DNA from 2 places in the Absiella sp. AM09-50 genome. Region 1 is predicted to be linked to the other one. Evidence: a T-box and tRNA genes for the amino acid it is inferred to sense, from the RefSeq annotation. Region 1 holds a T-box; the other holds one or more tRNA genes.
The links. A T-box is a leader RNA that pairs with one kind of tRNA and senses whether it is charged. The one in region 1 lies ahead of serS (serine--tRNA ligase), so its partner is inferred to be a tRNA-Ser.
Positions count from the first base shown of each region.

Region 1 (16,090 bases):
GATATCCAGCGTTTAAAACAGAGTACCTCACAAGAGATCTTCTTTAACCTTTACAATAAGCTGGTAAATGATAATAAACAGATCGTTATCACCAGCGATATTCATCCAACAGAGTTAAAAGGTATTGAAAATCGTTTGATTTCACGTTTCAGCAGTGGCTTATCCGTATCTGTGGGAAGTCCTGAATTTGAAACAGCAAAAGCCATCTTAAAGAAAAAGATGGAGGGCAGGAAAGATGAAATACTGATTGAAGATGAAGTATTAGACTATTTGGCAACAAAATTTAGCAGTGATGTAAGAAAACTGGAAGGAAGCTTAAATGAGTTATTCTTTAAAGCAATATTATATAACCCGGAAACTATAGATTTAAAATTCGCAAAAGAAATCTTTAAAGAGAACCCAAGTATTCCACAAGATGATGCACTAGACGCAAAACGTATCAAAACAGCCGTCTGTGAGTATTATGGCTTAACCAGAACACAGATTGAGTCAAAATCAAGAACGAAAAATATCGCCAACGCAAGACATATCGCTGTATATTTATGTAGAACATTATTAAATATGCCGTTTGTAAAGATTGGATTTGAATTTGGGAACCGTGATCACTCAACAATCATGGCTTCTTATGAGAAAATGGTAAAACTTTTAAAAGATAAAGAAAGCTTTCAAACAGCTGTATTTCAGATTAAAAATAAGCTTGGTGTAAAAGATTAAGAGTTTTCAACACAATTCCACATTTACTACACAGTCAAAATTTGTTAGAATATACGTATGTTATGCGGTATTTTGGAGTTTTCCACATTTTCCACATACTTATTATTATAGTATTATAAAAGAAAAAGAAAGAAGGGAGTCTACCCATGTATTTTAAAGTAGCGAAAAAGAATTTCTATAACGCATTGTCAGTAGCAGCAAGAGCAATTTCAACATTCTCACCATTACCTGCATTCTCTGGTATTAAGATTGACGCAAAAGAAGACTGTCTGGTGTTGACGGGAAGTGATTCTGATGTATCTATTCAAACCAAACTGGTAAAGAGTGAAGATTGTAATTTAGAAATCCGTGATATGGGATCAATCGTTATTGAAGCAAAATATATATTGGAAATCGTTCGTAAGATCAATGCGGATGAAATTGAATTTGAAGTGATTGATGGATGTTCTACCAAGATCAGTGGTAACACTGCAGAATTTAGAATTAACGGTATGCGTGCAAACGAATATCCTGCCATTGATTTCTCTAAACCAAAAGAATGCTTTACAATGGAAGAAGATATTCTTCGACGTATCATTTTACAAACAAGCTTTGCGACAAGTGATAAAGAAACACGCCCTGTATTAACAGGTGTAAACTTTGCATGTGATGGCACAACATTAAACTGTGTTGCGACAGACTCTTATCGTTTAGCGAAGAAAACAATCGAAATTAAAGAGAGCTTAAATTTTAATATTACAGTACCTGCCAAATCTTTACAGGAGGTTGTAAAGACATTGGAAGATGAAGGTGAAGTTGAAATCGCAGTAAATGATAAGAAAGCACAGTTTATTATCAATGATACGATTGTACAGACACGTTTGATTGATGGTGTATATCCAGAAACAAACCGTTTGATTCCATTGACATTTGATTATGAACTAACAATTGATGCGAAAGATTTATTAGATGCTATTGATCGTGCTAGCTTTATCAAAAATGATGGTGTTTCAGTCATTAAATTCTCATTAAGTGAAGATGAATGTGTCTTATCAAGTAAATCTGTAGAGGTTGGATCTTCTACTGAAGTCTTGAATAGCGCAAGCTTTGTGGGAAACAGATTAGAAATCAGCTGTAATGGACGCTATGTATTTGATGCAATCAAAGCATTGAGCGGTTCTTTAGTAAAATTCAGTCTGTGTGGAGAAATGAAACCATTCATTATCCAGTCTGTGGATGATGCTTCTGTATTACAGCTTGTATTGCCTGTACGTACATACGCTTAATATTTATGATGGACTCTCTTATGAGAGTCTTTTTGTTTTTAAGGGCATGATAGATAATGAATATTGCAAAGGAGAAAAATATGTATATACCAGATTATGAAAAGGGGATTTTATCCACAATGAGTGCAATCAGGGCTTATGTTGGATTAGATACCTATCAAAAAATAGATGATGAATTATACGCATGGTTACAAGATCATTGCTTTCAACAAGTTGTGGTGATGTTGATTGATGGTATGGGTGCTTATCAGATTGATCGATATTGTGAAGAAAAGGGCTTTTTAAAGACGTATCAAAAGAAAATTGTTGATACAGTATATCCACCAACCACAGTAGCCGCTACAACCGCCATATTAAACGGAAAACAGCCATGTGTGAATGCATGGTTAGGCTGGCAACAATACTTTTTAGAATGTGATGAAAATATTGTGATGTTTTTTGATGAAGATTTTTATACAGAACAAAAGAAAGAAAAAGGTTATGTTCAAAAACAGCTTCCTGTCACCAATATGATAGAAGAATGTATACAAAAGGGAATTCAGGCGAGTTCTATATATCCAGCATGGAGAGAAAATGGCGCAAAAAATTTTCAAGAACTTTGTGATAAGGTAATTGAAAAAAGTCATGGAAATGATCGATTGGTTTATGCCTATTGGGATCAATATGACAGTACCATGCATACGTATGGCGCTACGCATAAGAAAAGTGTAGAAATGTTACGTAGTTTTGATGACATTCTACAACACACGATGAAAGAATTACCTGAAACAACAGGCCTTATGATCATCGCAGATCATGGGCATATTGATGTTAGAAATGACTTTTTAAATCGTTATCCTGATCTTGTGGAATGTTTTGAGCATCTGCCTGCACTTGAACCTAGAACCATAGCTTTTTATATCAAAAAGGATAAATAAGAAATATTTAAAAAATTATTTTTATCTTATTTTAGTAATGATTTTAAATTATTTACAAAACAGGAAATCATCGATATGAAACTGTTTGGGAAAGAAGTATCACATCCAAGATTTCAAGACTTTTTAGGGGATTTTATCGCATGCGCCATATCTGATTTAAATTTAGATTACGATGATCATGATATCATTTTAGGCTCTCATGCGGGTGCGACGAAGGAAGAAATTCAGATACCGGTTATTTTATATGAAGGTAAGAAAAAAGTGAGAAATTTTTCCAATTAGATGTTTCTTAACTTTTATATAAAAAAATGGAGAATTTTGATTTCTCCATCTTTTTATAAACTATTGAACGCATTAAATATTCAATTTTTTTATTTGCATACTCACTTGGAATTGTTCAGTTTTGGATAATTCATCTTCGTTGCTTATTTTATGAACACTATCTTTTACTATATAATAACCTACCATTTTGTCTTTCTTCTTAAAGACATACAATAATGGAAAGCCTTTAGCAGAAAAGCTGTTACAAAATTTATAGTATTTTTCTAGCATAGCATTTGGATTATCGAATCGAATATTTATTTTCTCAATCATTATTTCTTTATCATAAATTTCTTCTTGATAATTAGGTATATATATGTGTGAGAAAACATAGGTTAATGCTTTTTCTTGTTCATTTTTATTTAATTCAAATAAACTTATAACATCTATCTTAGTTAATACACTTTCGTTTTGTTTCTTTAATTTTTCGTAACCCTTTATCATGCTTTTTTCATTCTCCTTTAATTTCTCACTTTTCTTTTCCAAAGACACGTTTATGTTCACGTTTCCAATAAAGATCATCTAAATATTTATAAAAATCTTCACGAGAATCATCTAGATGTTCAATGATGTGATAAGGATCAATGACTTTATCCGCATGTTCCTTTAAAATTTCTACCGTTAATTTTACTTTTTCATCACTGACACCAAACATACCTGTATTGATACGTAGTAGTTCATCATCTTTGGTATATAGAAATAAGTCTATTTGATAAGCATTGCCACCATTGATTGGTGCTTTTGCGACCATATGAAACCATATTTTTAAAATACGGATATCATCATAGGCTACATATTGGTAACAGCTTTCTACATCGTTTTTCCATGCTGCTTTCAATAGTTGAATATATTTTCGTTTAGTTTCATCAAAATAATAAATCCCTTTTTCATGAAATTCATATAAATCATATGGAAACTTATCTACGACAATAAAATCAGACCAGCTGACGATAAGCGCAAAAATAAATGATAGTAATAAAGTAAACCAGTGATATTGTATATCCATCGTATGCGTTTGTAAGATGTGTGGGATATTTGCGATGAATAATACAATCCATGAGCTAAAAAACCAGATGATAGGAAATGTAATACATTCTATCAAAATAATTTTTTTGCGACTGTGTTTTTGATGATTCCAGGAAGATATCAAAGAACCAGCTTCTTCGTATGGCGTTTTTTCCTTTTTGTGTTGTAAGATTTCTTCATACTTTTCTACTGTATAGGCAATCAAGGGGGCATTGCTGTCTTTGATATCCGCACATAATTTCTCTTTAAGTTCCATGTCATTATGCTGTGCTTTTAATTCAATTAGTTGATGATCCATCAAATCTTGTAAAGATATTTCATTCGCATAATAACGCTTGATTTCCTCTATGGTGATTCCCAGTTCTCGAAACAGTTTAATCTCTTTTAGCTTTTTTACATCATGTTCCGTAAAGTCACGATATTTACTATCTTCTTTTCGCTGTATTTTTATTAAGCCCATTTCTTCGTAAAAACGAATAGAATGAACAGAAATACCAACTTCTTGTTCCACTTGTTTGATTTTCATAGTGTAACACCTCATCTTTCACCTTCAGTTAACACCTTAGAGGTACTCTAGAGTCAACCTTTTTTGTATAAATACTTTATTTTACCTATATAATGGGTGGTTTTATGTATTTTGTCAATCATTGAAATAAATTATATATCGTTTGGTCATGATAAATGTTAAATTACAGGAATAATGGTCATGAAAAATGTTAAAAATATAAAAAGATAGTCATGAAAATTGTTGAAGTGCATAAAAGAATGGGATATACTAAGAAATATCAAGGAGGTACTTATATGGAACGTTTCATTATGGATGAATTGGTGAAATGGAAAACGAAAAAGAAGCGTAAACCATTAATTATTCATGGGGCTAGACAAACAGGGAAAACCTGGATTATGCAAGAATTTGGTAAAAGATATTTTGATACATGTATTTATATAAATTTTGAAAATAATGAACGAATGAAAAATACATTTGAACAAGATTATGATATTAAACGAATATTAACAGCATTGAAAATTGAAGCAAACCAAAGCTTTCAAGCAGAGAACACGTTGCTGATTTTCGATGAGATCCAAGAAGTACCAAAAGCCATGACAGCTTTAAAATATTTTTATGAAAATGCTCCAGAATACAATATCGTAGCTGCTGGTTCTTTGCTAGGAATGTCTTTACATGCAGGCACTTCATTTCCTGTAGGAAAGGTAGAATTCCTACATCTTTATCCTTTGAATTTTAGAGAGTTTTTAACAGCATTAAATGAAGATGCTTTAGCTGATCTTCTGATTCAAAATGATTTTGCATTATTAAACACATTTCGTACAAAGTATATAGAATTATTGAAAAAATATTATTATATCGGTGGAATGCCAGAAGCTATCATGACATTCATAGAAACAGATGATATGAGAGAAGTACGCAAAGTTCAAAATGAATTATTGTTGTATTATGAAAGTGATTTTTCCAAACATGCGTCAGTAGAACAGTATCCCAGAATTCAAATGGTATGGAATAGTATTCCTGCACAATTGGCAAAAGAAAATCGTAAGTTCATCTATGGAATTATTAGAGAAGGGGCAAGAGCAAAAGATTATGAGATAGCAATACAATGGTTGATGGATTATGGATTAGTTCATAAAAGTTATCGTATAAACAAGCCAGGATTACCTTTGATATCCTATATGGATCAATCATCTTTTAAAATGTTTATGTTAGATATCGGGTTGTTGGCGGCAAAAGGTGAATTATCTGCCAAAACATTGTTGGAAGGAAATCGAATATTTGAAGAGTTTAAGGGTGCATTGACGGAGCAGTTTGTCGCACAGGAATTCGTTTCTAATCAACAGAAACTTTATTATTATGCTTCTAACAATTCATCTGGAGAAATTGATTTTATGATTCAAAAAGAAGAACATGTGATACCGATTGAAGTGAAAGCAGAAGAAAATTTAAGAGCACAATCACTAAAAGCTTATTGTAAAAAATATGAACCGGAAATAGCGATACGTGCCTCGATGTCTGCATATCGTAAAGAAGATTGGATGTGCAATGTTCCATTGTTTGATGTGGCTTATTATATAAATTCAATAGATTAATATATTTTACATTTTTTGAGGTATTTTTATAAAAGCAATCAGTGATGGTACTGACTGCTTTTTTTGATAATCATATAAAAAAACATGATTTTCTAAAAATTCATCAACTATGTCTGATATGGATGACACAGGAATGGAACAAGTTGGAAAAAACATGAAAAAAAGGTTGAAAACATAGGATAAAATCAACAAAAACAGCTTGAAATATGATATAATATAGAAGTATGTGAAAGAGGTTTTGTGATGAAAATAAAGATAAACAGTGAGTACATTACATTAGGTCAATTATTGAAGATGACAGACTTTATCCAAAGCGGTGGAGAAGCAAAATTTGCGGTAAAAGAATTACATATTACGGTAAATGGAGAAATGGAAGATCGTCGAGGAAGAAAGCTGAGAAGTGGTGATGTCATCATCATAGAAGACCAAGAATTTACACTTGTATGATGTTGTCACAGTTGAACCTGTATCATTATCGAAATTATGATCAGGTTGATATTTCTTTTTCCAAAGGTATTCAATTACTGACTGGTAAAAATGCTCAGGGAAAAACAAATATACTGGAGGCAATTCTTTATTTGTCTACGACAAGATCTCATCGGACAAAAGATGATCAGGATTTGATTAGAAAAGGCAGTGATGCTTTTTTTATGAAGGGAATGATTTTAAAAGAGAATCGTAAAGAAGATATCCGTATCACGGTCAATGAAAAAGGGAAGAATCTGTTTATTTATGGAAATCCTATCAATAAAGTAAGTGACTTTATCGGAGAATTTAATGCGGTGATGTTTTGTCCGGATGACATGATGCTGTTTAATGCCTCTCCAAGGGTTAGAAGACGCTTTGTGGATATGGAATTGAGTAAGGTAAGTAAAAAGTATACGATTACACTTACAAAGGCTCAAAAGCTCTTAAAAGAGCGAAATTCATATTTAAAACAGGATAGTGTGGATGATACATTCTTGGAAGTAGTGACAGATCAATTGATTGATGCATCTGTCATTGTAATGAAACAGCGGTTTTTTTTCTTGAAAAAACTGCTTGCGAAGTGCCAGACTTTTTATGAAAAGCTGACACAGGATGATACTATGCTGGATATTGAATATATCAGTTGTGTTGAATTTGATGAAAATGAAGAAGAATTAAAGAAACGTTTGAAGCTTCGATATCAAAAATCACTTCAAAGAGATAAATTCATGAAACAGACGACGCATGGGATACATAAAGAAGATTTTATTTTTAAGCTGAATGATCAAGATCTCAATAGTTATGCTTCACAGGGACAAAAACGCAGTGTGCTGCTTGCAATGAAAATTGGTATGGTATACATGATTGAAGAAATCATCCATGAATATCCGGTATTGCTGCTGGACGATGTGTTTTCAGAACTTGATGAAACAAGAAAAATGAAATTACTAACCTTTCTGCCGGAAAGCGTGCAGATATTTATAACAACGACAGATCAGCTGGAATTAAAGGATATTGAATGTAAAAGAGATGTCTGTGTCTATCATGTTGATCATGGTACGATTCAAAGATGTGAAGGAGGAAATGCGCATGGATGAGAATCAGTTGAAAGAGATAGAAGAAATGGAAAATATCAAGGTTGACCATTCCTATACCGCGGATGATATACAGGTATTGGAAGGATTGGAAGCAGTCCGTAAAAGACCTGGTATGTATATTGGTTCTACCAGTGAACGAGGACTTCACCATCTTGTATGGGAAATCGTCGATAACTCTATTGATGAGGCGTTGGCAGGGTTTGCGACAGATATTGAAATCACAATTGAAAAAGATAACATCATTCGTGTTGTCGATAATGGACGTGGTATGCCAACCGGTATCGTTGAAAAAACTGGTATTTCTGGTGTAGAAACCATCTTTACCGTACTACATGCTGGAGGTAAATTCGGTGGTGGTGCCTATAAGGTATCTGGTGGTCTGCATGGTGTAGGTGCCAGTGTCGTGAACGCATTGAGTGAATGGCTGGAAGTTACTGTTTATCAAAATGGAAAGACGCATTTCTTACGTTTTGAGGATGGAGGAAAACCAGCAGCACCATTAAAAATCATTGGTGATAGTGAACGTCATGGTTCTATGGTACGTTTTAAAGCGGATCCTACGATTTTCCAGGAAACACAGGTATATGATTTTGAAACACTAAACGTCAGAATCCGTCAGCTGGCATTCTTAAACAAAGGAATCAAACTGGTATTAACGGATGAAAGAGAAGAAGAACCTAAGCGCATTGAATATAAATACGATGGTGGTATTCAGGAATATGTCGCTTATCTGAATAAAAATAAAGCACCACTACATGAACAAATCGTTTATGTGGAAGGTGTAGAAAATGGAATCTTAGCAGAAATCGCAATGCAGTATAACGATGGCTATATTCCAAATATCTATTCTTTCTGTAATAACATCAATACTGCAGAAGGTGGAACCCATGAAGATGGTTTCCGTCTGGCATTGTCACGTACGGTGAACGCTTATGCCAGAGAAGCAGGTATGATCAAGAAAGATGAAACACTTGCAGGAGAAGATTGTCGTGAAGGATTGACTGCAATCATTTCTGTGAAGCATCCTGATCCTCAGTATGAAGGACAGACCAAAACAAAATTAGGAAACAGTGAAGTCAGAAAAATCGTTTCCAGTATCCTGGGAGAACAATTAGAACGTTTCTTCTTGGAGAATCCGGAAACAGCAAAGATTATCATTGATAAATGTATTCTTGCCAGCAAGGCACGTATGGCTGCGAAAAAAGCCCGTGAATTAACACGTCGTAAGAGTGCGCTTGAAATCAGCAGCCTGCCAGGTAAACTTGCGGACTGTAGTAGTAAAGATGCATCTGAATGTGAAATCTATATTGTCGAAGGGGATTCTGCCGGCGGTAGTGCCAAACAAGGCAGAAACTCCAAATTCCAGGCAATCCTGCCACTTCGTGGTAAGATTCTAAACGTAGAAAAAGCTAGATTACAACGTATCTTTGAAAACAATGAAATTCGTTCCATGGTCACAGCCTTTGGTTGTGGTATTGGTGAAGAAATGGATATCAGTAAGCTTCGTTATCACAAAATCATTATTATGACCGATGCCGATGTCGATGGTGCACATATTTGTACATTGATGTTAACGTTCTTCTATCGTTTCTTACGCCCAATCATTGAGGGTGGATATGTATATATCGCAATGCCTCCATTGTTTAAATTACAAAAGGGCACGAAGGTCGAATATGTATATACAGAATCTGAACGTGATGAAAAACTTGCGGCAATGGGTGATAATGTTGGTATCCAGCGATATAAAGGTTTAGGAGAAATGAATCCTGAGCAGTTATGGGAAACAACTATGGACCCAGCGTTCCGTACATTGAAACAGGTAAATATTGAAGATGCAATTAAAGCAGATGAAGTATTTGAAATGTTGATGGGCGAAGACGTAGAACCTAGACGTCAGTTTATTCAGGAAAATGCAGAATATGCAAATCTGGATATTTAAGGAGGGAATGATTAGATGGATATAAACAAGGATAGATTATTACAGGTTGATATATATGAAACGATGCGTTCCTCCTTTCTGGACTATTCTATGTCCGTTATTGTCGATCGTGCGTTGCCAGATGTACGTGATGGATTAAAACCAGTACATCGTCGTATCTTATATGCGATGAATGATATGGGAATTGTGGCAAGTAAGCCATTTAAGAAATCAGCACGTATTGTCGGTGAAGTTATTGGTAAATATCACCCTCATGGTGATACTGCTGTATATGATGCAATGGTTCGTATGGCACAGGATTTCAGTTATCGTTATATGTTGGTGCAAGGTCATGGTAACTTTGGATCTATGGATGGCGATGGCGCTGCGGCTATGCGTTATACGGAAGCACGTATGAGTAAAATCGCAATGGAAATGATGAAGGATATCAATAAAAATACAGTTGATTTTCGACCTAACTATGATCAGGAAGAAATGGAACCTGTTGTTTTACCTTCACGTTTTCCAAACTTATTAGTAAATGGTGCAGTTGGTATTGCGGTAGGTATGGCAACCAATATTCCACCACATAACCTAAATGAAACCATTGATGCGGCACTTGCGATTATGGATAATCCAGAAATTACAGTGATGGATTTAATGGAAAATTATATTCAGGGACCAGACTTTCCAACAGGTGGTATCATCCTAGGAAGAGCTGGCATTAAACAGGCTTATGAAACAGGTAGAGGAACCGTTGTTGTACGTGCGAAAACGCATGTGGAGGAAATGGATAACGGTAAACACCGTATTGTCGTTACTGAAGTTCCTTATCAGGTAAATAAAGCAAATTTAATTGAAAAAATCGCCAATTTGGTAAGAGATAAACAAATTGAAGGTATCACCTATCTGAACGATGAATCTAACCGTGAAGGTGTGCGTATCGTCATTGAATTAAGAAAAGATGTACAAAGCGATGTTGTATTAAATCAGCTGTTCCGTTTGACTTCTTTACAGACATCTTTTGGATGTAATATGTTGTCACTGGTGCCAAAAGGCAATCAGAGTGCTCCTAAGCAAATGGGCTTAAAAGAGATGTTGCAGCATTATATTGACCATCAGATTGACGTCACCATACGTCGTACGCAGTTTGAATTGAAAAAAGCAGAAGATCGCGCACACATCTTAGAAGGTTTACGTATTGCGTTAGATCATATTGATGAAATTATACATATTATCCGTTCTTCAGCAAATGAAGCTACCGCTCGTACAGAGTTGATGGAACGCTTTGATTTAAGTGAAATTCAGGCCAATGCAATCCTTGAAATGAGGCTTCGCCGATTGACAGGTTTGGAACGTGATAAGATTGAAAATGAATATCAGGAATTATTGATTCAGATTGCGGATTTAAAAGATATCCTGGCAAATCATTCCAGAGTTGTTCAGATTATCCGTGATGAATTAACAGAAGTAAAAAATCGTTTTGGTGATGAACGTCGTACAGAAATCAGTGAAGCTGACTTTGATATGCAGGATGAAGATTTAATTCCTGTTGAAGATGTTGTTATCACGATGACGACAAATGGATACATCAAACGTATGCCAACGGATACTTATCGTACACAAAATCGTGGTGGTCGTGGTGTCAAAGGTATGGCAGTCAATGAAGATGATGTTGTGGATATGTTGATTACAATGTCTACACATGATTATCTATTGATGTTCACAAATATTGGTAAAGTATATCGTATTAAGGGATATCAGATTCCAAATGCTTCAAGAACCGCAAAAGGTTTGCCAGTCGTGAATCTCTTGAACCTAGATAAAGAAGAAAAAGTTTGTACATTAGTACCTGTGAAACGTGAATCAGAATCAGCCTATTTATTCTTTGTCACAAAGAATGGTTTAATCAAACGTACGCCAATGGAAGAATTTGATTCTATACGTCAAAATGGTAAAATTGCTATTTCTTTACGTGATGGTGATGAACTTGTGGGCGTAAAAGAAACAACAGGGGATGATGAAATCATCATTGCTGGTTCTAATGGCAAGGCAGTGCGTTTCAATGAAAATGATACACGTCCTATGGGAAGAACCGCAAGTGGTGTCAAAGGCTTCAATACAGATGGAAGCATCGTTGTTGGTGTAGCAACCAATCGTGATGGTACACATCTATTGGCAGTAAGTGAAAACGGTTATGGTAAACGTACACCAATTAGTGAATATCGTTTGACAACACGTGGCGCAAAAGGTGTTAAGACAATCAATGTCACTGAGAAAACAGGAAATCTGGTTTCTGTACGTGCAGTAAATGGCGATGAAGATGTCATGATTATCACAAATGCTGGTATTATTATCCGTATTTCTGTCGATAATATTGGTGTTTACAGTCGTAATACACAAGGTGTTCTATTGATTCATGTCGGTGATGATGAATCTGTTTCTAAAGTCGCAATCGTTGAGGCAGAAGCAGAGGAAGAAGCAGAAACAACAGAAAATGTTGTAGAAAACAACGAAACTGCTGTGAGCGAACAAGAAGTCATTGACAATGAAAACAAAGAATGATATAAAATAAACAAACGTTGATAAGGATAAGTAATAAATACATTCAGGCATAGAGAGATAACGGTTGGTGTAAGTTATCGCTGAAGATTTATGAAATCAACCTTGGAGTGAACAGGTGAATAAAGTAATCTGTTTCGGTAGCACCGTTATCGCTTTGAGATATTTGATTCTTTGAATCAAATAAAAAAGGGTGGCAACACGAGGTATCGTCCCTTTAGGACAATACCTCTTTTTTATTTATATGGAGGTATAGAATATGTTAGATATGAAGTTTCTACGCGAAAATCCTGAACTTGTGAAAGAAAACATTCGTAAAAAGTTTCAGGACCACAAGATTGAACTGGTTGATAAAGTCATCGAATTAGATAAGGAAAATCGTGCCTTAAAACAAAAAGGTGATGATTTAAGAAACCAGCGTAACAAATTAAGTAAACAAATCGGCGCATTGATGGGTCAGGGTAAAAAAGAAGAAGCTGAACAGGTAAAAGCTCAGGTTCAGGCAATGGCTGATGAAATGAAAACTACAGAAGAAAAGGAAACTGAATTAAGTACTGAAATCAAACAGATCATGATGCAGATTCCTAATATGATTGATCCTAGTGTTCCTATTGGAAAAGATGATAGTGAAAATGTTGAACTTGAAAAATTCGGTGAACCTGTTGTTCCTAATTTTGAAATTCCTTATCACACAGAAATTATGGAAGCCTTCGAAGGCATTGACTTAGACAGTGCTAGAAAAGTTGCTGGTAATGGTTTCTATTATTTAATGGGAGATATCGCAAGACTTCATTCTGCTGTTATCTCTTACGCAAGAGATTTTATGATCAATAGAGGATTTACTTATGTTGTTCCTCCATTTATGATTAGAAGTGATGTTGTAACTGGTGTTATGAGCTTTGCGGAAATGGAAGGTATGATGTATAAAATTGAAGGTGAAGATTTATACTTGATTGGTACTTCTGAACACTCTATGATCGGTAAATTTATTGATACGATCTTAGATGAAAAGAAGCTGCCTTATACGTATACAAGTTATTCTCCATGTTTCCGTAAAGAAAAAGGTGCACACGGTATTGAAGAACGTGGTGTTTACCGTATTCACCAGTTTGAAAAACAGGAAATGATTGTTGTATGTAAACCAGAAGAAAGTGCAGAATGGTTTGTAAAACTGTATATGAATACAGTAGATTTATTCAGAAGCTTAGATATCCCTGTTAGAGCGTTAGAATGCTGTTCAGGTGACCTAGCAGACCTGAAATGTAAATCTGTGGATGTAGAGGCTTGGAGTCCACGTCAGAAAAAATACTTTGAAGTTGGTAGCTGTTCTAATCTAACTGATGCGCAGGCAAGAAGACTTGGTATTCGTGTAAAAGGTGAGAATGGAAAATATTTCGCTCATACATTAAATAATACAGTTGTTGCTCCACCTAGAATGTTAATTGCTTTCTTGGAAAATAACTTAAACGCTGATGGCTCAGTGAATATTCCAGAAGTATTAAGACCATACATGGGTGGCACTGAAAAATTAGTCCCTAAGAAATAAATTATTTAAAGAATCCTAAAGTTTGGATACTCAAACAAAAAGGATTCTTTTTTAGTTTCACGTGAAACATAATTAATATAATCATTTAATGATTAAAAAAACTATTTTATATATCTTAAAAAATGATAAGTGTTTTGATTGAGTTAAATAGCTGATATTTTTCTGAAATTCTTTGGTGCTTTGATTTTATGACAAAATAACGGCTTGAAATAATGCGTATATTAATTTATAAAATACACTATTATTATAATATAAATTAAAATTTAATAATATATAAATGGCATTTGTGATATGCAATGAAATTTACTTTTATGAGTATTTATCTTATTTAATTTAATAGATTCTAGTAAGTAAATGTTTCACGTGAAACAAATTTATTGGGATTAATAAAAAATCATGAAATAGTATTAGCGATTAATTAAGTGTATTATGATTTTGATGAATGAACATACTGTGGATATTCTATTATAAGTAAAATTCTATAAATAACATTATTGATTTTTTAACATGAAGAAAAAGTACAAAAATTTTTTTGATATTAGTCGATAAATTATACTTTTCATAACCATAGAATACAATCATCTTTATAGAATTTTCATATTCTAGTTTATGATAGAAAAAACATTTATCTTTCTATCATATTTCAATTTGAATAAAAAAAGATAATCTAATAATCAAAAGTATACTTATAGAAAAATATGGTATCATTTGAAATGTTATAATTATATAGATCTTTTTATATGAGTAATTTAATTATAAATCAAAATTTTATTATGTTGGAAAATCATCAATTTAATTTTTAAAATTATTGTTAAATATAGAGTTGATCTAAAAAACTTTTATTGATTTAATGAATTGTTCAACTTAATGGAAAAGTTGAACATTTGTGATTTTGAAAACAATAAAAACATCAAAAAAGCATAAAAAAATAAAAAAAACAAGGCTGAAATATTTAATATATTATAATATAAATTTACTGATAAATATTGGATATTTATATAATTAATAATATATTTTGTGTTCTTTTGATTTGCATTGAAATATAAAAAGTAAGACAACTACACATCTCGTTGCAACAAAAAAAACGAAAAATTGTTTCACGTGAAACAATAAAATAGCCAGAATGTATTATCTGTAAAAAGTGGTTGAATTTTACTTAATCTGTGTTATAATATAAAAGCTACTACAATGATACACACTGAATTAGGTCAGGTCGGGAACGAAGCAGCCTTAAGGTGGCTCTGTCATGTGTGGTAGCACTTTTTTATTTTTGAGGTAAAAACTATGAATGAAAAGTATATGAGAGAAGCAATCAAACTTGCAAAAAAAGCTGAAGAAAAAGATGAAGTACCTATTGGCTGTGTCATTGTGAAAAATGATAAAATTATTGCAAGAGGATATAACTTAAGAGAGAGTAAACAACAATCTATTGCTCATGCAGAAATTATGGCAATTCAAAAAGCTTGTAAAAAAGTTGGCAGTTGGCGATTAGAAGATTGTGAATTATATGTTACATTAGAACCATGTTCCATGTGTACTGGCGCTATTTTACAGTCAAGAATAAACAAAGTCATATATGGTGCGAAAGATCCTAAAGGTGGATGCATTGAGAGCTGTATTAAACTATATGAATATAAAGGATTTAACCATTATCCAGAAACAACTGGTGGTATATTAGAAGAAGAATGTGCACAGTTGCTAAAAGATTTTTTCAAAAAGAAACGAGAAAAGAAGAAAAAGCAAATAACCAAGGATTAATAAATATCCTACTATTTGCTTTTTTTTATCATTTTTTCCTCAATAGAATGATATATTTATATTTTAGAAATTTGTTGTTCAATGGAAAATATAATAAGAATACCGCAGATATAAAACTTCTATTATTTTATGAAGAAAGATAATTTCTTCGTATAAGAACATTTTCAATTTAGCTTAAATATTGCTGTATTCCATGGTATAATAATCACTAGAGAAAGCAGGTGAAGTATGGCATATAAAGCACTATATCGTACCTATCGTCCTAATAGTTTTGAAGAAGTTGCAGGACAGGAACATGTTGTAAAAACACTACAACATGCTGTAGAACAAAATAAGATTGCACATGCATATTTATTCTGTGGACCTAGAGGTACTGGAAAAACTTCAATTGCAAA
Region 1 is NZ_QVFI01000003.1:144,716-160,805, reverse strand. It holds gene dnaA (chromosomal replication initiator protein DnaA) at 1-714, shown strand, start outside; gene dnaN (DNA polymerase III subunit beta) at 861-1,979, shown strand; gene DW114_RS04580 (alkaline phosphatase family protein) at 2,060-2,896, shown strand; gene DW114_RS04575 (hypothetical protein) at 2,972-3,178, shown strand; gene DW114_RS04570 (hypothetical protein) at 3,251-3,661, opposite strand; gene DW114_RS04565 (MerR family transcriptional regulator) at 3,687-4,769, opposite strand; gene DW114_RS04560 (ATP-binding protein) at 5,045-6,346, shown strand; gene yaaA (S4 domain-containing protein YaaA) at 6,590-6,793, shown strand; gene recF (DNA replication/repair protein RecF) at 6,790-7,911, shown strand; gene gyrB (DNA topoisomerase (ATP-hydrolyzing) subunit B) at 7,904-9,850, shown strand; gene gyrA (DNA gyrase subunit A) at 9,866-12,394, shown strand; T-box leader at 12,403-12,611, shown strand; gene serS (serine--tRNA ligase) at 12,651-13,937, shown strand; RNA gene ffs (signal recognition particle sRNA small type) at 15,110-15,207, shown strand; gene tadA (tRNA adenosine(34) deaminase TadA) at 15,222-15,695, shown strand; gene dnaX (DNA polymerase III subunit gamma/tau) at 15,924-16,090, shown strand, end outside.

Region 2 (16,090 bases), on a different contig from region 1:
TTTCTCTAATACATCTGCGGCAGTACTGCGTTTCTTGCCGGCTTTTAAGCCTAATTCATCATATAAGATGACTGCCAGCTGTTTTGGGGAATTGATATTAAATTCCATACCTGCCATTTCATAAATCTGTCTGCTTAAATCATCAATTTTCTTTGCGGTTGCCGCAGCGATTTCATCTAATGTTTGCAAACTTGTATAAACGCCTTCTTTTTCCATCGCATATAACACACGTGTTAATGGCATTTCAATATTCATAAACAGATCCATCATTTCCATTTTATTCAATTCATCTTTTAACGGCTTAATCAGATCTGATAGATCATCTACCTGCATCAGCGCATAGTTTTGTTGCTGTTGCTCATCAACCAGTTTTGGTTTGCCACGTTTGCCATATACATCTTCTTTACGAATACTGCGATCAAAGTTATATTTCTCCTGCAGCTTATCATAATCTGAAATCGTTCCATCTACTAAGAATGCCGCAATCATGATATCAAATGCAATATTGCCACATGGGATATTATTTTTATGACAGGTATGATAGAAATTCTTTGCATCATAGACCGCCATATGATTATCTTCTTTGATATATTGTAAGAAAGCTTCATCTTGTAAAGCATCCGATAAGGTGATGTATTCGTTTTTCGTTTCATTTCCAATGGCGAAGCCATATAATTGTGCATCATAATAGGCTTCATTGTCGACATCCGCATAGACAACGGAATCATCGCATAATAAATCTTTACTAATGATATGTACAACTTCCCGTGTACTATGTTTTTCTACTTTATCGGTATTCATAGTAGCTTTCGCAAAGCTGTTCATTTCATATTTTACATAAAAATCATGCAAGGTATCGCCTGGTTGTGGCATTGCGATTTCATCGATGGTAAATGGAATATCCGCATCCGTTTTGATTGTCGCAAGATATTTTGATAAAAATGCTTTTTCTTTATCGGTTACCAGTTTTTCTTTCAGCTTGCCTTTAATTTCATCAATGTGTTCATATACATTATCTACTGTTTCATATTCATTCAACAGTTTTAATGCTGTTTTTTCACCAATTCCCTTAACACCTGGAATATTATCTGCACTATCTCCCATCAACGCTTTTAGATCAATGATCTGACATGGCTTAATGCCCATGGTTTCCATTAATTTTTCTTCGTTCATGACTTCCATTTCCGTGATTCCTTTTTTCATCAGATAAACATCTGTGGTAGGATCAATCAGCTGTAATAAGTCACGATCACTGGAAAGGATATGGATATTTACATCCGGATATTTTTTCGCAAGTGAGCCTATGATATCATCTGCCTCAATGCCTTCACATTCATAGCGAGTGATACCATAACTATCTAAGTATTCACGGGCAATTGGAAACTGTACGATCAATTCCTGATCCAGTTGTTTTCTTGTCCCTTTATATTCTGTATATGTTTCATGACGGAAGGTTGGTTTTCCAGCATCCCATGCCACAAATACTGCATCTGGTTTTACCATATCCAGTGCTTTATTGATCATGGTGATAAAACCATATACCGCATTGGTAGGGATCCCATTGCTGGTTTTCATCATTCTTCCATATAATGTCGCATAGTAAGCACGAAACAACATGGAATTTCCGTCAATTAATAATAGATTTTTCATAAAATAACCTCCATTTGTACTTTATTTTACCACAGTTTTCAATAAATCACGCGTACTTTACACATAAATCAAAAAGAAAAGGTCTTGCGACCTTTATGAAGCCATATTTTCCAGCATTTTCAAATTTTCATACATAATTGTAAGATAATCTTTGGTAGCTTTCTGATCTGATTCACTGATACTAGACAGATTGCTCATATTAATAGGTGTTAATCCTAATTCATCAATCAGCTGCTGCTGTAACTTGGCCATGTCTTCTGGTAAATTTTGTTCCAGCACCATATAACGTACTTTATCTGCACGAATACGGCTCTTGATTGCTTCTAACTGATCTTTGGTAGGCAATGCCCCATATTTACTTAAACATACAGGATATACATTGACACCATAGGATTTCTGCCAAATGCCGAAACTTGGCGTCATGGACACAAAAGAAATCTGCATATGTTCTTCCGGTATCTTTTGATAATCCGCATCCAAACGTGCCAGATCTACTTCCAGTTTTTTATAATTAGACTGAAATATTTTTTTATATTCCGGATATTGGTTACTCAAAGATGTACAAATATCATGTGCCATAGAAGTCATAGCGACTGGATCCATCCAAAGCATTGGGTCGGAATCATATAAATCCAGCATTTTGAACGCATCCCCATCATAATAAGGTGCTTCCACCCCTGTGGTAATACCATTGATGGTTGTCGTTGTATAACGTTCAAATTTATATACGGCACTCTTTGTTTCCAGATTGACCATATTTACTTTTGTGGAACGGATATCATCATAATAGATATCCATATATGGTTCTAATCCACCAATATAAAACAAAATATCGCTGTTTTTTAATGTTTTTTTATAATCTTCTTTCAGTTGTGCACGTTGTACCAATGTATCTGTACTGATATTTTCCACCTCTACATAATTGCCTGCGATACGATCCACAAGATAAGTTAATGGATAAATGGTTGTGGCAACCTTTGGGTGTTCTTCACTGCATCCGCTAAGAAATAACGCACATAACATGATGACAAGAAAAGATTGAAGTTTTTTCATAACTTTCATCCTCCTTGTTTTAAATTATATCATAATTTTTTTCATGCGCCTACTCATAATCGAAAAATCGATAGCCATTTTTCCTCCTCCATCCATGCGCCATGCACATACATCACATTATAGGAAAAGCGATATAAATCATGTCCTTTATTCATGCGTACTGGATAAGAAACAGGATGCCTTCTGCGATAGCGATAGAATACCAATTTACGATATCTGATGGTGTAGTATGCCATGATGTTTTCCATAACCAATAAGACAATCACCATCATGGCACTGATGCCATGTAGTATCTGAAAGTATCCTAACATCAACAGCCATATGATTGATAGCACATGCAATAAGCGGGCAGCTGTTTCATAACGAAAGAAAAGCTGTAAACATAACTCTAATATCCGTCCACCATCCAAAGGATAAATTGGCAGCATATTAAAAACCAGTATCGAAGCATTCATCAGACATAAATACTCGTAAAAGGTATAGGAAATGATATGGGTACCTACAAAAAGATATAATAATACCGGTTCAAAAAGGTGTGTTAGAGGGCCTGCGATAAGGACACAAAGATCCTTTAAGCCACTTCGATAGCCAATGGATTCTATGATGGCACATAGGCCAAATGGATATATAATGATTTTTCGTATGGGATAATGAAACAGATATGCGATGAATACATGTGCGCCTTCATGCATGCTCATGATCAAAAAGATAAAACACAGTATTTTATAAACCGGCAGCCATGCACACAAGAAAAGAAAAGGTATCCATAACCAGGAAACCTTAATCTTGCGTAGCTTCATGCATATCCAGCTTGCGATTATCTTTCATAAAGCTGATCATGATTTGATCTTGATAAGTCCCTAACACCTTATCTTTTAAGATACGTTCATTTTCTTTGACACTGACATCTTTTACCCCTTCATATGTGGTCACAACTCCATTATCCTGTTTCATCACGATACTAACATCCTGATTTTCCATTTTCTGAATATGCAATACCACACCATCATACAGGTTATTCACCGTATTGGTATCGTTACGATACGTATCTTCTTTCACTTTGGTATAAGAAACAGGCGAGCTGACACTTTGATCTTTCAACTCAAGAAAATCTTCTAACGGCAACCATGATGACAGCTCTTCTAAATGTAGTTCTTTCATAAATGCAGGCATTTCAACCAGATGTAATTTCTCATTCAATAATAACGCTAACACCGCCACACATACAAACATCATCAACATCACTGTATGATATAAAAAGCGAAATATATGCGGACCCTTCCTATGTTCCTCTTCTTCAAATCCAATTCTTCGCTGGGCAATTCTTCTTCTCACTTTATGCAGATCATCCACAAGCTTCCCTCCTCGTTACTACAACATATGCCTGTATACGAAAAAAAAGAACAGGCAGCCTGTTCTTAAGGATTCTCAATATCGTCTTTATGTTCCTGTTTATAAATTACCATTCCTGTTTTGATCATTATCGTAACCGGTACGGACAACATGATGCCAATTGGTCCATAAATCACACCACCCGCAAATATCACAAAGATTGTAAGCAATGGTCCAAGTGAGCTTCGTTTTTCATGTACGATGGGGGAAATGACATAGTTATCCACGTTACTTAAAATCAAAATACCAATCAATAACGCAATCAGATTTGGTGTTGGAAGGGTCAACCCTGTCAATAAACCAATGGCATTGGCAATCGTTCCACCAATATATGGAACAATCGTACCAAGGGCAGATATGATACCAATAATCAGCCAGTCGGGATGTCCCACCAGAAAATAAAATGCGCAATATTCAATCAATCGGATAAATACCAGTATAATCAAAGATTTGATATATACATACACATCCTCATCCATCTTGGTAAGATAATGATCACAATGAGGGAAGAAGAAACGAATGCCTTTTTTTATGTAGTTCTTAATACGTTTAAAATCAAACATCATATAAATTGCGATAATGATCGTAAACAGGATATTCGTTAAGTAATCCAATACCATCGTCATCCAGTTTGGCAGATTGCCAAGCAGCTGTGGCAGCCAGTCATCATAGCCCTCCAATAGTTTGATAATACTATCCTGAATAGAATTCACAACCGAAAAATCTTTAAAGTTTCCAACTTCTTTGATTTTATTACTGATCCACTGTACCCCTTCTATAATACTCATAATAAAGGAATTCACTTTTGTATACAGTGCTGGTATCAGCATCACGATCAATACGATAATTAATATGATCAATAAGACCCAGATGGCTAATATTGAAAAGTTTTTCGGTATCCCTTTCTTTTTCAAAAATTCCACCAGCGGGCTCATGATATACGCAATCACAAAGCCAGTCACAAACGGAGTCATGATAGAAACAAGCATCGAAGCCCAGCTTCCCCATACGCTTTGCGTACGTATCAACAGATAAAGAATCATCAGAACACCAATGATTTTTAACAGTACGTATAAGGAACAATGGTCGTCAAATTTTTGTAGTAGTTTCTTAAACATCCATTCACCAGCTTTCTTTCTGGTTTATTTTAACATACTGGCATGAAAAAAACCAGTCAGCCAAACAGTTTTGAAAGAAAGCTTTCCTTATGAAGCTTTGGCAGATTTACATATTCGCCCTGTAAGCGTTTTGCAATTGCCATAAAACATTCATAAACAGGCTGATTGCGTTTGATAACTGCTGGCTTTCCAATATTCCCTGCTCTTCGCATTTCTTCATCTTCAAATACATATCCTAAAAATTCAACCGCCAGCCAGCGTTTCGCATCTTCTAAAGGAATCGCAATCTTTTTTTCTATGGCTTTGGGTGAATAACGATTCACAAGAAAGGATATTTCTTCTTTTCCCTCCTGCATCAAAATACCGATGATGCGATCAGCATCCTGTAACGCTGTCACATCCAGTGTCGTCACAACAATGACTTGATCAACACAATACATGGAACATGCAAAACCTTTTTCAATACCTGCTGGGGCATCTAAGAACACATAATCAAACTGTCCTGCCAACTCCTCTACAATCAATTTCAACTGTTCCTTTGAAAAATCATGAATCTGAACACTTTTACAGGCAGGAATCAGATAAACATTTCTACAATACTTATCCTGCAGCATCGCTTTCCGTAAGGAGCAATGCCCTTCCATGACATCTTTTAAATCGTATAATACCCGATTTTCAAGTCCCATCATATAATCCAGATTTTTTAATCCCAGATCCATATCAATCAAACATACTTTCTTATCCATGTTTCCCAGCATTTCACCAAGATTCAATACGATACTGCTTTTTCCAACCCCGCCTTTTCCTGATGCAACGGCAATGATTTCTCCCATAAAGCTCCTCCTTTTACTGCTTTCAGTAATACTTTTTCCCTGTTATAGTAAGCTTTTATGGGTGCGAAACTTGTCACATTTTGAAATGCACTATCACAAATGCGCACCTTGGAAGTAATAGAGGAGGCCACAAGTACATCTTCTTTATGCCAAAGATCAATCACTGCCTCCACATGTCCAATCACATATAAATTTCCCATAGCATGCACATAGGCACCTTTTCGCATATCCCCTATCCATAAGGTATCTTCTGTTAATGTGATGATTTGCCCATTGTACAAAGTTGCTTCTTTGATTTGTTGTTTTCGCTCAACTATTTCATCAAATCCTTTAATCAGTATATGATTATTTTCACAGATGGCAAATAATGATAATAAGGTATCATCACAGACATCGGGTATATGAAAAAAAGCCTCAATCGCTTTTCCATACATTGAAATTGCTTTGAGTCTTTTCTCTAATTCTTTTAAAAATATTGTTTCATCATCAAATTGTGCAAACAGATGCAAGCCATCTTTTAATCCTTTGATTTTAATCTGAACCATTCGACCTTTTCGCTCCTTCTTATCCGTTTTTCTTTCATAAACAGATAATCATCTTTGATTCTCATTAGGAAAACGATGATCATAACCAGAATTGCATTCGCTAACAGCGTTAACAATTCAAAGCGTTCTGCCCATTCCAGAAACGTAAGTGCTGTCACTCTTTGGAAATACATATAAAAGTATACCAAAAGATCTTTGGCGAAAATTGTCACAATACATAATACTAAGGATTCAATTAATGTTTCTGTCATATGTTTACTCCATAAACGCAATAAACATGCGACAATACCATAGACAATGGCATATACCAAGAATGTATTTGCGCAGAAGAAGTCATAATACATCCCCCATAAAACAGCAAATAATACAGAGTCTAAGAAATCAAATTTACGAATTGTCAGAATCATGGCGCAAAAGCCAAGGTTTGCGATAAACAACAAATCATTCAACAGATAACTGCCAGGAAACAATACCATCAATATTTCATCCAGTATAAAACAGATGAATACAAATACTGCATGCGTCAACATTATTTCTCACCTGTCACAACAGCAACCGTTTCAAAACTTTGGAAATCATCCACTGGTTTTACATAAACAGTCTGTCCTGTCTGATTATTCAAAGCCTGCACAGTGTCCACGGTACCAATAAAGATACCCCCTGGATATCCTTCCCCTTTTCCACTGGAGATGACCTGTTGTCCCTGCTTGATCTTATCTGATGTATCAAACAATTGAACCACGTATCGTCCTTTACTTGCATCATAGCTTTGTAAAACACCATCCACGGCTTCTTTATCTGAAATGCTTACCTTAATAATGACATTGTTTTGTTTATCTTCACTCGTCAAAAGCTTCACAGTGCTGGAATACTCACTAACTTCAGAAATCTTGCCGATTAAGCCTTTTGCGGTTCTTACTGCCATTCCTTCTTTGATACCATCTTTTTTACCTTTATTGATTGTTAACTGATTGTTCCAGTATGCCTGATCACGACTTTTTACTTTCGCATATGTTAATTTATATGCAGTTTCATCTTTTTGTAAATCTAGCAGTTCTTTTAATTCCGTATTTTCTCTTATCAGTTCATCATTTTGTGCCTGTATACTTGGCATGGTGCTGATCAGATATTTATAGTTGTCATTTTCATCCTTGACCGCCCATAAATCAGAAAAATCTTTCATCCATCCTTTTAATGTTTGAAGTGGCTGATCAATCAATCCATATTTCAGCATACTGACACCATCATATGCAAGATTTCCACTCAGACTACCACTCATACTGCGCAGAATCACACCTAGTATTAGAAATACTGCGATCAATCCCAGCAGTATTTTTTGTAATCGATTTAATTTTGACATGCTATCACCAACTTTACTGCTATTATTATAAAGGCTAATCGAAAATAGTTCAATCAATTAATTGCTTTTGTCGCAAACTTGTATAAGAATTTTTTCCTACAATGATATGATCCACCAAAGGAATACACGTCATCTTCCCGCAGGCATCAATAGCTTCTGTCAATAAGATATCAGCTTCACTGGGTTCTACATTTCCAGAAGGATGATTATGCACACAGATGATCTTTGCACAGCCACTGGCCAAAGCTTCTTTATAGATTTCTCTTGGATGTACACTTGCTGATGTCATAGAACCTTTAAACATCGTACGATAACTAACAATCTGGTTATGATGATTCAAAAAGAGTACCAGAAAATGCTCCTGTTTCATAAAACCGATTTGCTGATTCAACCAGTCCACAATATCCTTGGGACTATTAATACAATGCATCTGTTTGACTTTATCAAAAGCAATGCGTCTGCCAAGTTCAAAAGCTGCCTGTAGCTCCAATGCTTTCGCCTGTGCAATCCCATCAATTTCCATCAAATCATTTAATTGTGCTACACCTAACTCTCCTAAATGTTCCATTTTTGCTAGTACTTCATCAGCGACTTCTAGTGCTGAGCGCGTCTTACTGCCACTTCGTAATAATATTGCCACAAGCTCCCGGTTGTTAAGTGCCTCAATACCATCCTGTAATGCATGTTCTCTGGGACGTTGTTCCTTATTCATATCTTTTACTTTCATTCCGCGATCCTTTCCAGTACCTCCTGGTATTTCTTTTCATCGATCAGTTTTGCCACTTCATTGCTTTCGATATCAGCTGTTTTCTGAATATAATTAATCCCTAGAGATTTTAATTTATCCTGGCCATTTTTGGTATCATCGATATTGGTGGAAATATAACAGACGATTGCTGTTACATCTTTTTGTTTCCACGTATAGGAAACAATACCCTGGTCTTTTAATTTTTTCTGCATTTTCTTTAAGGTATCCTCTTGTTTATATAAACCTACCTGGTTCATATATAATGTCTTATGTAGGATATCCTCATTTTGTGTGGTATAAGAAAACAATAGATAATAAAATCCAGTAAACAATATAGAGAAAACAAGTGCTGAAATAATAATCATACGTTTCTGATTCATCGTACACCTCCCATATCAATTTATGTAATTGAAGCAATGGGCATACCTGATTCGACAAGAAAGGATAAAACACCTCCTCATATATATACATACGTTTTTTTGATGTGAAATTCCTAAAAAATTTTGAATTTTTTTAAATTAATGATAAAATAAAGAAAAAATGGAGGTAAAAGACTCGTGAATATAAAAAAATTATTGGCAATCGCTGGTTTGGTACTGATGCCAGTCACCTTGCAGGGATGTACATCAAACAGTATTACACCAACAGAAACCGTCAAAGAATTCCTGGATGGCTATCATGATCGTGACAATACGAAAATCGCAGCCAACAGTACATGGAAAGATTATGATGCCACCGCTCTTGAACTACGTGATGAAGATTATATGGAAGATGTCGATCAACAGCTGCAGAAAAAAGTATATGATATGATGCTTGATTTCTCTCATAAGGAAGAAAAAGAAACCATTGATGAGGATAAAGCCAGTGTAGAAGTTACACTGACCATGTATGATTTTTCAGCCGTTATGGATAAAGGTATGAAGGAAGCTGCCAAAAAAGCTGATGAATTAAGTAAAAAAAGTGATGTAGATGATAAAGAAATTCAGAAACAAATCTTAACCGTTTTATTTGACAATATGGCAAAAGCTTCTAAAGATAAAACAATTCATGTCACTGTTGACTTAGTAAAAGAGCATGGCGATTGGAAGGTAAGTGACAACAATACTGCATTAACGGATGCCTTGCTGCAAAATACACAATCTATCCAAAATATAGCAAAATAAATGTGCGAAATTAATTGTTTTCGCACATTTTTTCTTATTCAAATTTTCCAACTTCTTCTGCACTTCTTGCATGACTTACACGTTTGACTTCTACACCCTGCTGTTCACACATGGCAAGAAACGCTTTGCTTAAACCTTTATCCACATGATGAAAGCGATAATCAATGCTGGCATCATCTTCTACATAAATATGATTTTTCGCTAACAACGTTGCCATTTTATGATATGTATGATCCATCTTAAAAGGGCATTTCACATTCATCAGCTTGATATTATCAAAACCGGCAATACCATCGAATAGATGGGATGTCAGCATTGCATTCATCATTTCATAATAACGACGATACAAATAACCTGCGTTATATTTATCCCACATCATTTCACGAGAATGCTTTGGCCAGTCAAAGGCGATATTATCAAGAAAATGAATGCGTCCAATAAACACATCATAATCAAACGCTTCTTTAATACCAGCAATATAGCTTTCATGCTGTGTGAAGTAACATGCTTCTAATCCAAATTTCACATCAATAGGAAATTCTTTTTTTCGCATTTCTGTGATAAAATCCTGATACTCTTTTAATGAAGCTGTATTCACCTTTTGAAACCATGTCTTTTGATAAGGATATGTTGCACATACCTCACGATACATGGATTTCAATTCACGAAATTTATAAGTAGGCTCTAAAATCACGATTCCATCCAGTCCTTTAGAAACTGCCACATCAATATATGCTTTTAATGCTTCATAAGTAAATGGCTGTGGAAGCGCCACATGTGCATCTATCATGTTCATAACCTCTTAATATTTCAATTTCTTGATTCTGCCAAAACCAATCGTACCAGGTCCTGTATGGGACATGATAACTGCTTTGAACACATGCTGTTCCACAGGCTGTCCGGTTGCTTCTTCCAGCATTTCTTTTAATTCATCACTCATGGAACGATTATAGGCATCAATGATCATCCAGTCATATTCTTCAGGATTAATGCCCTCTGTAACAACACGAATACCTTCTTTATATGCTTTCTTCAGCGTACGTACTTTATCAACCAAATCAATTGCGCCATGATCTACTTTCAAAAGTGGCTGAATCTTCAACAAGCCTGCTAATGCAGCTGCTGCTGGGGATATTCTTCCCCCATTTTTTAAAGCAGTCAAGGTTTCTGGAATCAGAATCGCAAACATATTGGTTTCTTCCTCCAGTTTCTTTTTCACGGTTGCACAATCATAGCCTTTTTCAAACATAGCTCTTGCTGCCAGTAATTGTTTTACGATTGGATAGCAGGCATATTCACTATCCACAACAGTTACACGTCCATTGTATTGTTTCGCAAGTCCAATCGCTACATGACATGTACCAGATAAAGCTTTGCTTAATGGCAGATAAAAAACCTCATCATAAGTTTCCAACAGATGATCCCAGGTTTTCACAATATCGCCAATGACTGGCTGTGCTGTTTTTACTTGTTCTTCTTTATTTAATGCTTCAATGATATCCTGATCGAATATCGTTTCTTCTTCAATATATTCTTTTCCATTAATCGTAATCGGCATACGAATGACATGGATATCTAGTTCTTCTGCCTCTTGTTTTGTGATATCTGCGCTAGAATCACATAGTAAAGCGATGTTTTTCATATAATCACTCCTTACTAGAAATTATAACAATTTTTCATCATAAATACAACCAAGTAAATGATGAACTTCCATTCATTTATGCGGTTTTTAAACGCGTAGTGACTTTCCTGCTCATCTCATGCATAAAAACAAAAAAACGTCTGTATATAGACGTTTGATTTCCTATGGCGGAGCGCATGAGATTCGAACTCACGGTAGCTTTCACTACGCCACCTTTCCAAGATGGTGCCTTAAACCGCTCGGCCAACGCTCCAAAATTACTTTATCCAAGTCACTTCTATAATTTTACAGATTTTAAAGCAATTGTCAATCATTTTTTTATATATTTCATCAATATATAAAAAAACTGGCATACGCCAGTTGCTTACTTTTATATGGGGCGGACGATGGGGATCGAACCCACGCATGACGGGACCACAACCCGCTGTGTTAACCACTTCACCACATCCGCCATGTGTTGTAAGCGAGTCATATTATAACCTATCCCCATCGTTTTGTAAACCCCTTTTTTTAAACTTTTTTATTTTTTTTGCACAAATTTGTTACTATTCACCGAGATAAAGTAAAATCAATACAAAAAGTGCTCTTTTTGATACACCACTATTCTTATAAATGTCTTTAAGTTTACGTCATTGAATATTCTTTTTTTTATTCAAATCACAAGATGATAGGAACAATAACATTATTAAAATGCTTATTTTTTTTCATAACATAATCCCCACTCGCATTATAAGGCAAATGACATGTAGTAAGCCAGATTATCTTAACTTATTAGTTTATCATCATATTATGGCAAAATGCATTATATAATTAAAGCGATTCTCCTAAATGATATGAATAATTTCATAAACATTTGTCCTTTCTTTTAAATCAATTCTTTTATTGCCTTATAATGTTCACTAATGCAAATGTAAACATTTAAGGGTTATAACGCCATAATTGGTATATATCGTATACACATATTAAACAAATTTGTCTTTATAAAAGTAAACTTTTTTCAGTTATTCATATTTTAGCTGTTTTTTTCTTTAAGGAGATGCGATTAACTTGTGAAAGAATGTATTTTTACATTACTTTCTTGATGATTCGTGATAAAATATACATATATATACAAAGGAGGAATCACACATGAATAATCTTGGTGATGAAATGAAGAAAATCATTCTTGCAGGTATCGGCGCTGCGGCAACAACGGCTGAAAAAAGCAAAGAGGTTGTTGATCAGCTGGTAAAGAAAGGTGAAATTACGGTTGAACAAGGCAAAGTCTTAAATGAAGAATTGAAACACAACATTAAAGAAAAGCTGAGAACACCGGCAAATGCTGATGAAATCAGCCGTGACTTAGAAAAAGTAAGCAAGGATGACCTTGCGAAACTGAAAGCGAAGATTGAAGAATTGGAAAAGGGAATGGATGAAGAAGAACCATCTGCTCCTGGCCAGGATGGCGAATAATCAAAACAGCACCCTGAGCAGTAAAAAACGGCTTGCCCAAATCATTGGTATTTTAAAAAAACATCATTTAACACAGGGCATTGATCCTGTAAAGTTTAGAGAAATATTAGAAGATCTGGGACCGACGTTTGTAAAGATTGGTCAGATCATGTCCAGTAGACAGGATATGTTCAGTGAACGTTATTGTAAGGAATTAGTCAAATTGCGCGATAATGTTGCCCCTATGCCCTTCTCTGTTGTTGAACAGGTGATAGAGGCAGAATATGGGGTTAGTCGTGCTGAGATATTTCCACAGATGGATCCAAAGCCGCTTGGGAGTGCTTCTATCGCACAAGTACATAAAGCAACATTAAAAGATGGCAGATCCATTGTCGCAAAAATACAGCGTCCTCATATCTATCAGATGATGGAACGTGATATCTCTTTGGTACGTCGTGCTGTAAAGATATTGCGTTTGAATGAAGTGCTGGGCAGTGTTGTTGACTTAAATATCGTATTGGATGAATTCTGGTATACCGCAAAACAGGAAATGGATTTCTTAAATGAAGCGCATTTTGCGATGAGATTTGCGGATTTAAATGACAGCATTACATATATTGGATATCCTCAGATAGAAACTGATTATAGTACTAGCAAGGTACTCGTTATGGAGTATATTGATGGATATCAGATTGATGACTTTGAAGCATTAAAAGATAATGGATATGATTGTAAAGAAATCGCAGAAAAACTGGCAGAAAATTATATCAAGCAAATCGTAGATGATGGATTCTTCCATGCGGATCCCCATATTGGTAATATTCGTATCCGTGATGGACAGATCGTATGGATTGATTTTGGTATGATGGGTACTTTGACAAGACAGGATAAGGACCTGATGAAAAAAGCCGTGATTGCGATTGCCAGCAGCAATGCACAGAAACTAGTGGATGTTATCTTGGTATTGGGTGTTCATGATGATCGCATTGATTATACTGGTCTGTATTGTGATATTGAAACCTTTATGAATAAATATATCAATCTGGATCTAAAGGATATCAATCTTGGATTTGCGATTCAGGAGGTATTTACCATTGCGCATAAGCATCGTATTTCCATGCCAAAAGGCATCAGTATGCTGGCAAGAGGTCTGGTCACAATTGAAAGCACGATGACAGTATTAGATCCTGATATCAATATTATTACCATTGCCGCAAACCATGTCAGTGAGAATAAACTGAAACATATGGACTTAAAGAAAGAATTCGCTTCCACCAGTCAAAAGATTTTGGAAGCTGGAAACAATGGTATACAGATTCCTGTGCATTTGAATGAATTGATTCAGATGTGTTTAAAAGGCAGAATGAAAATCAATCTGGAAGTTATGGATTCTACAGTGCCTTTAAATACCATCAATCATATGGTAAATAAATTAACCGTAGGAATTGTATCAGCTGGTTTATTAATGGCCAGTTCCCTGTTATGTACAACAGAGATGACACCAAAGGTATTTGGCATTCCTGCCATCGGCTTTATCGGTTATGTGACTGCTTTATGTTTAGGATTCTGGTTATTGTTCAGTGTTATTAAAGAACATCACAAAAGAAAACGTTAAAAAACGGATGAAATTTTTCATCCGTTTTATTTTACAACCGTTTTTAACACCTGTCCGATAGGATCATGTATGACAATGTCTGCCTGAGAATCCACTGATGTAGCTTCTTTATTGATCAAAACCAAATGTTTTCCATGAAAATACTGGAGTAATCCTGCCGCAGGATATACGACAAGGCTGGTTCCTCCAACAATCATGGTATCTGCCTGTTCAATATAAGATACAGCTTTTTCCATGACATCCATATCTAAACTTTCTCCATATAAAACAACTTCCGGTTTGATGATACCGCCACAAACAGGACATACTGGCACACCATCTTTTTGAGATAAGATATCTTCCAAGGTATAAAATTTATGACAATCCACACAGCGATTGCGATGGATACTGCCATGTAGCTCCAGCACTTCTTTACTTCCTGCTTTTTGATGTAAACCATCAATGTTTTGCGTGATAACGGCTTTTAGTTTCCCTTGCGCCTCCAGTTTTGCCAATGCGATATGCGCAGGATTTGGCATAGCTTTTTCATACACCATCTCATGGAAATAAAAGTCATAGAATTCTTTGGTATGGCGTATAAAGAAGTCGTGTGAAATCATTGTTTCGGCACGATAAGGATAGGTTTTCTTACTATAAATCCCACTTTGTGAACGAAAATCAGGAATATTGCTTTCTGTACTGACACCTGCGCCTCCAAAAAATACGATATGATTGCTTTCTTCAATTACTTTTTTTAATTCTTCATACATTTAGATCAGTCCTTTCTGATTATGATTGTACTACCATTTCGTGTTTTTTCAACCTCGATTCCACCTGGAATATTTTCTTTTAATACTTCCACGTGGGAAATGATTCCAATTTTCCCTTTTTGTTTACTCATTTTTTCAAGTATGGATAATGCATCCGCAATACTATGTTCATCTAATGTGCCAAAGCCTTCATCAATAAACATACAATCAAAGCTGATTCCTCCATTTCTTGCCTGTACACTCATAGATAAGGCAAGAGATAATGCCAGGGATACTAAAAACTTTTCTCCTCCTGATAAGGAAACAACATTACGCATGGAACAGGAATAGGCATCATATATTGAAAATTCAAGTCCTGCTTTACGAGTTTTCCCACTGGCATGTTCGCTTCGATAGATTTGATATCTACCATGATGTACACCAGCTAACAACTGATTGGCATTTGCGGTGATGTTGGAAAGCATGATTCCCAATACATAACGTTCAATACCAACGCTGTTATCTCCCCGCATTGCCCTTGAAAAATGCAGAAGTTTCTGATAACTTGGCTGTAGTTTTTCATATTCCTCACTCATGCTGGCGCCCTGTTTTTGGATATCCTTTAAAAGCTCGATCCGGCTTTTTACATCTGCCATCATTTGCATATGTGCTTTTCTTTCCTGTTGAAGCCTGATCATATCCTGATTCAGCATCTGTAGATCTTCTATTTTTTTATTTTTTAACTGCAGAGTTACTTCTTCCATGCGGGATGCTGTTTTAATCATCATTGTCTGATATTCTTCTATTTGTTT
Region 2 is NZ_QVFI01000002.1:234,993-251,082, forward strand. It holds gene polA (DNA polymerase I) at 1-1,650, opposite strand, end outside; gene DW114_RS03595 (metal ABC transporter substrate-binding protein) at 1,744-2,703, opposite strand; gene DW114_RS03600 (site-2 protease family protein) at 2,757-3,503, opposite strand; gene DW114_RS03605 (peptidoglycan DD-metalloendopeptidase family protein) at 3,484-4,056, opposite strand; gene DW114_RS03610 (AI-2E family transporter) at 4,122-5,213, opposite strand; gene minD (septum site-determining protein MinD) at 5,270-6,046, opposite strand; gene DW114_RS03620 (hypothetical protein) at 5,983-6,591, opposite strand; gene DW114_RS03625 (rod shape-determining protein MreD) at 6,564-7,121, opposite strand; gene mreC (rod shape-determining protein MreC) at 7,121-7,951, opposite strand; gene radC (RadC family protein) at 8,001-8,678, opposite strand; gene DW114_RS03640 (SPOR domain-containing protein) at 8,675-9,079, opposite strand; gene DW114_RS03645 (HAMP domain-containing histidine kinase) at 9,257-9,862, shown strand; gene DW114_RS03650 (PHP domain-containing protein) at 9,897-10,652, opposite strand; gene DW114_RS03655 (DegV family protein) at 10,665-11,504, opposite strand; tRNA gene DW114_RS03660 (tRNA-Ser) at 11,670-11,757, opposite strand; tRNA gene DW114_RS03665 (tRNA-His) at 11,880-11,955, opposite strand; gene DW114_RS03670 (phasin family protein) at 12,609-12,956, shown strand; gene DW114_RS03675 (ABC1 kinase family protein) at 12,916-14,550, shown strand; gene DW114_RS03680 (NAD-dependent protein deacylase) at 14,577-15,299, opposite strand; gene DW114_RS03685 (AAA family ATPase) at 15,305-16,090, opposite strand, start outside.
Region 2: it has a tRNA-Ser gene. The T-box ahead of serS (serine--tRNA ligase) is inferred to sense a tRNA for this amino acid. The anticodon was not compared.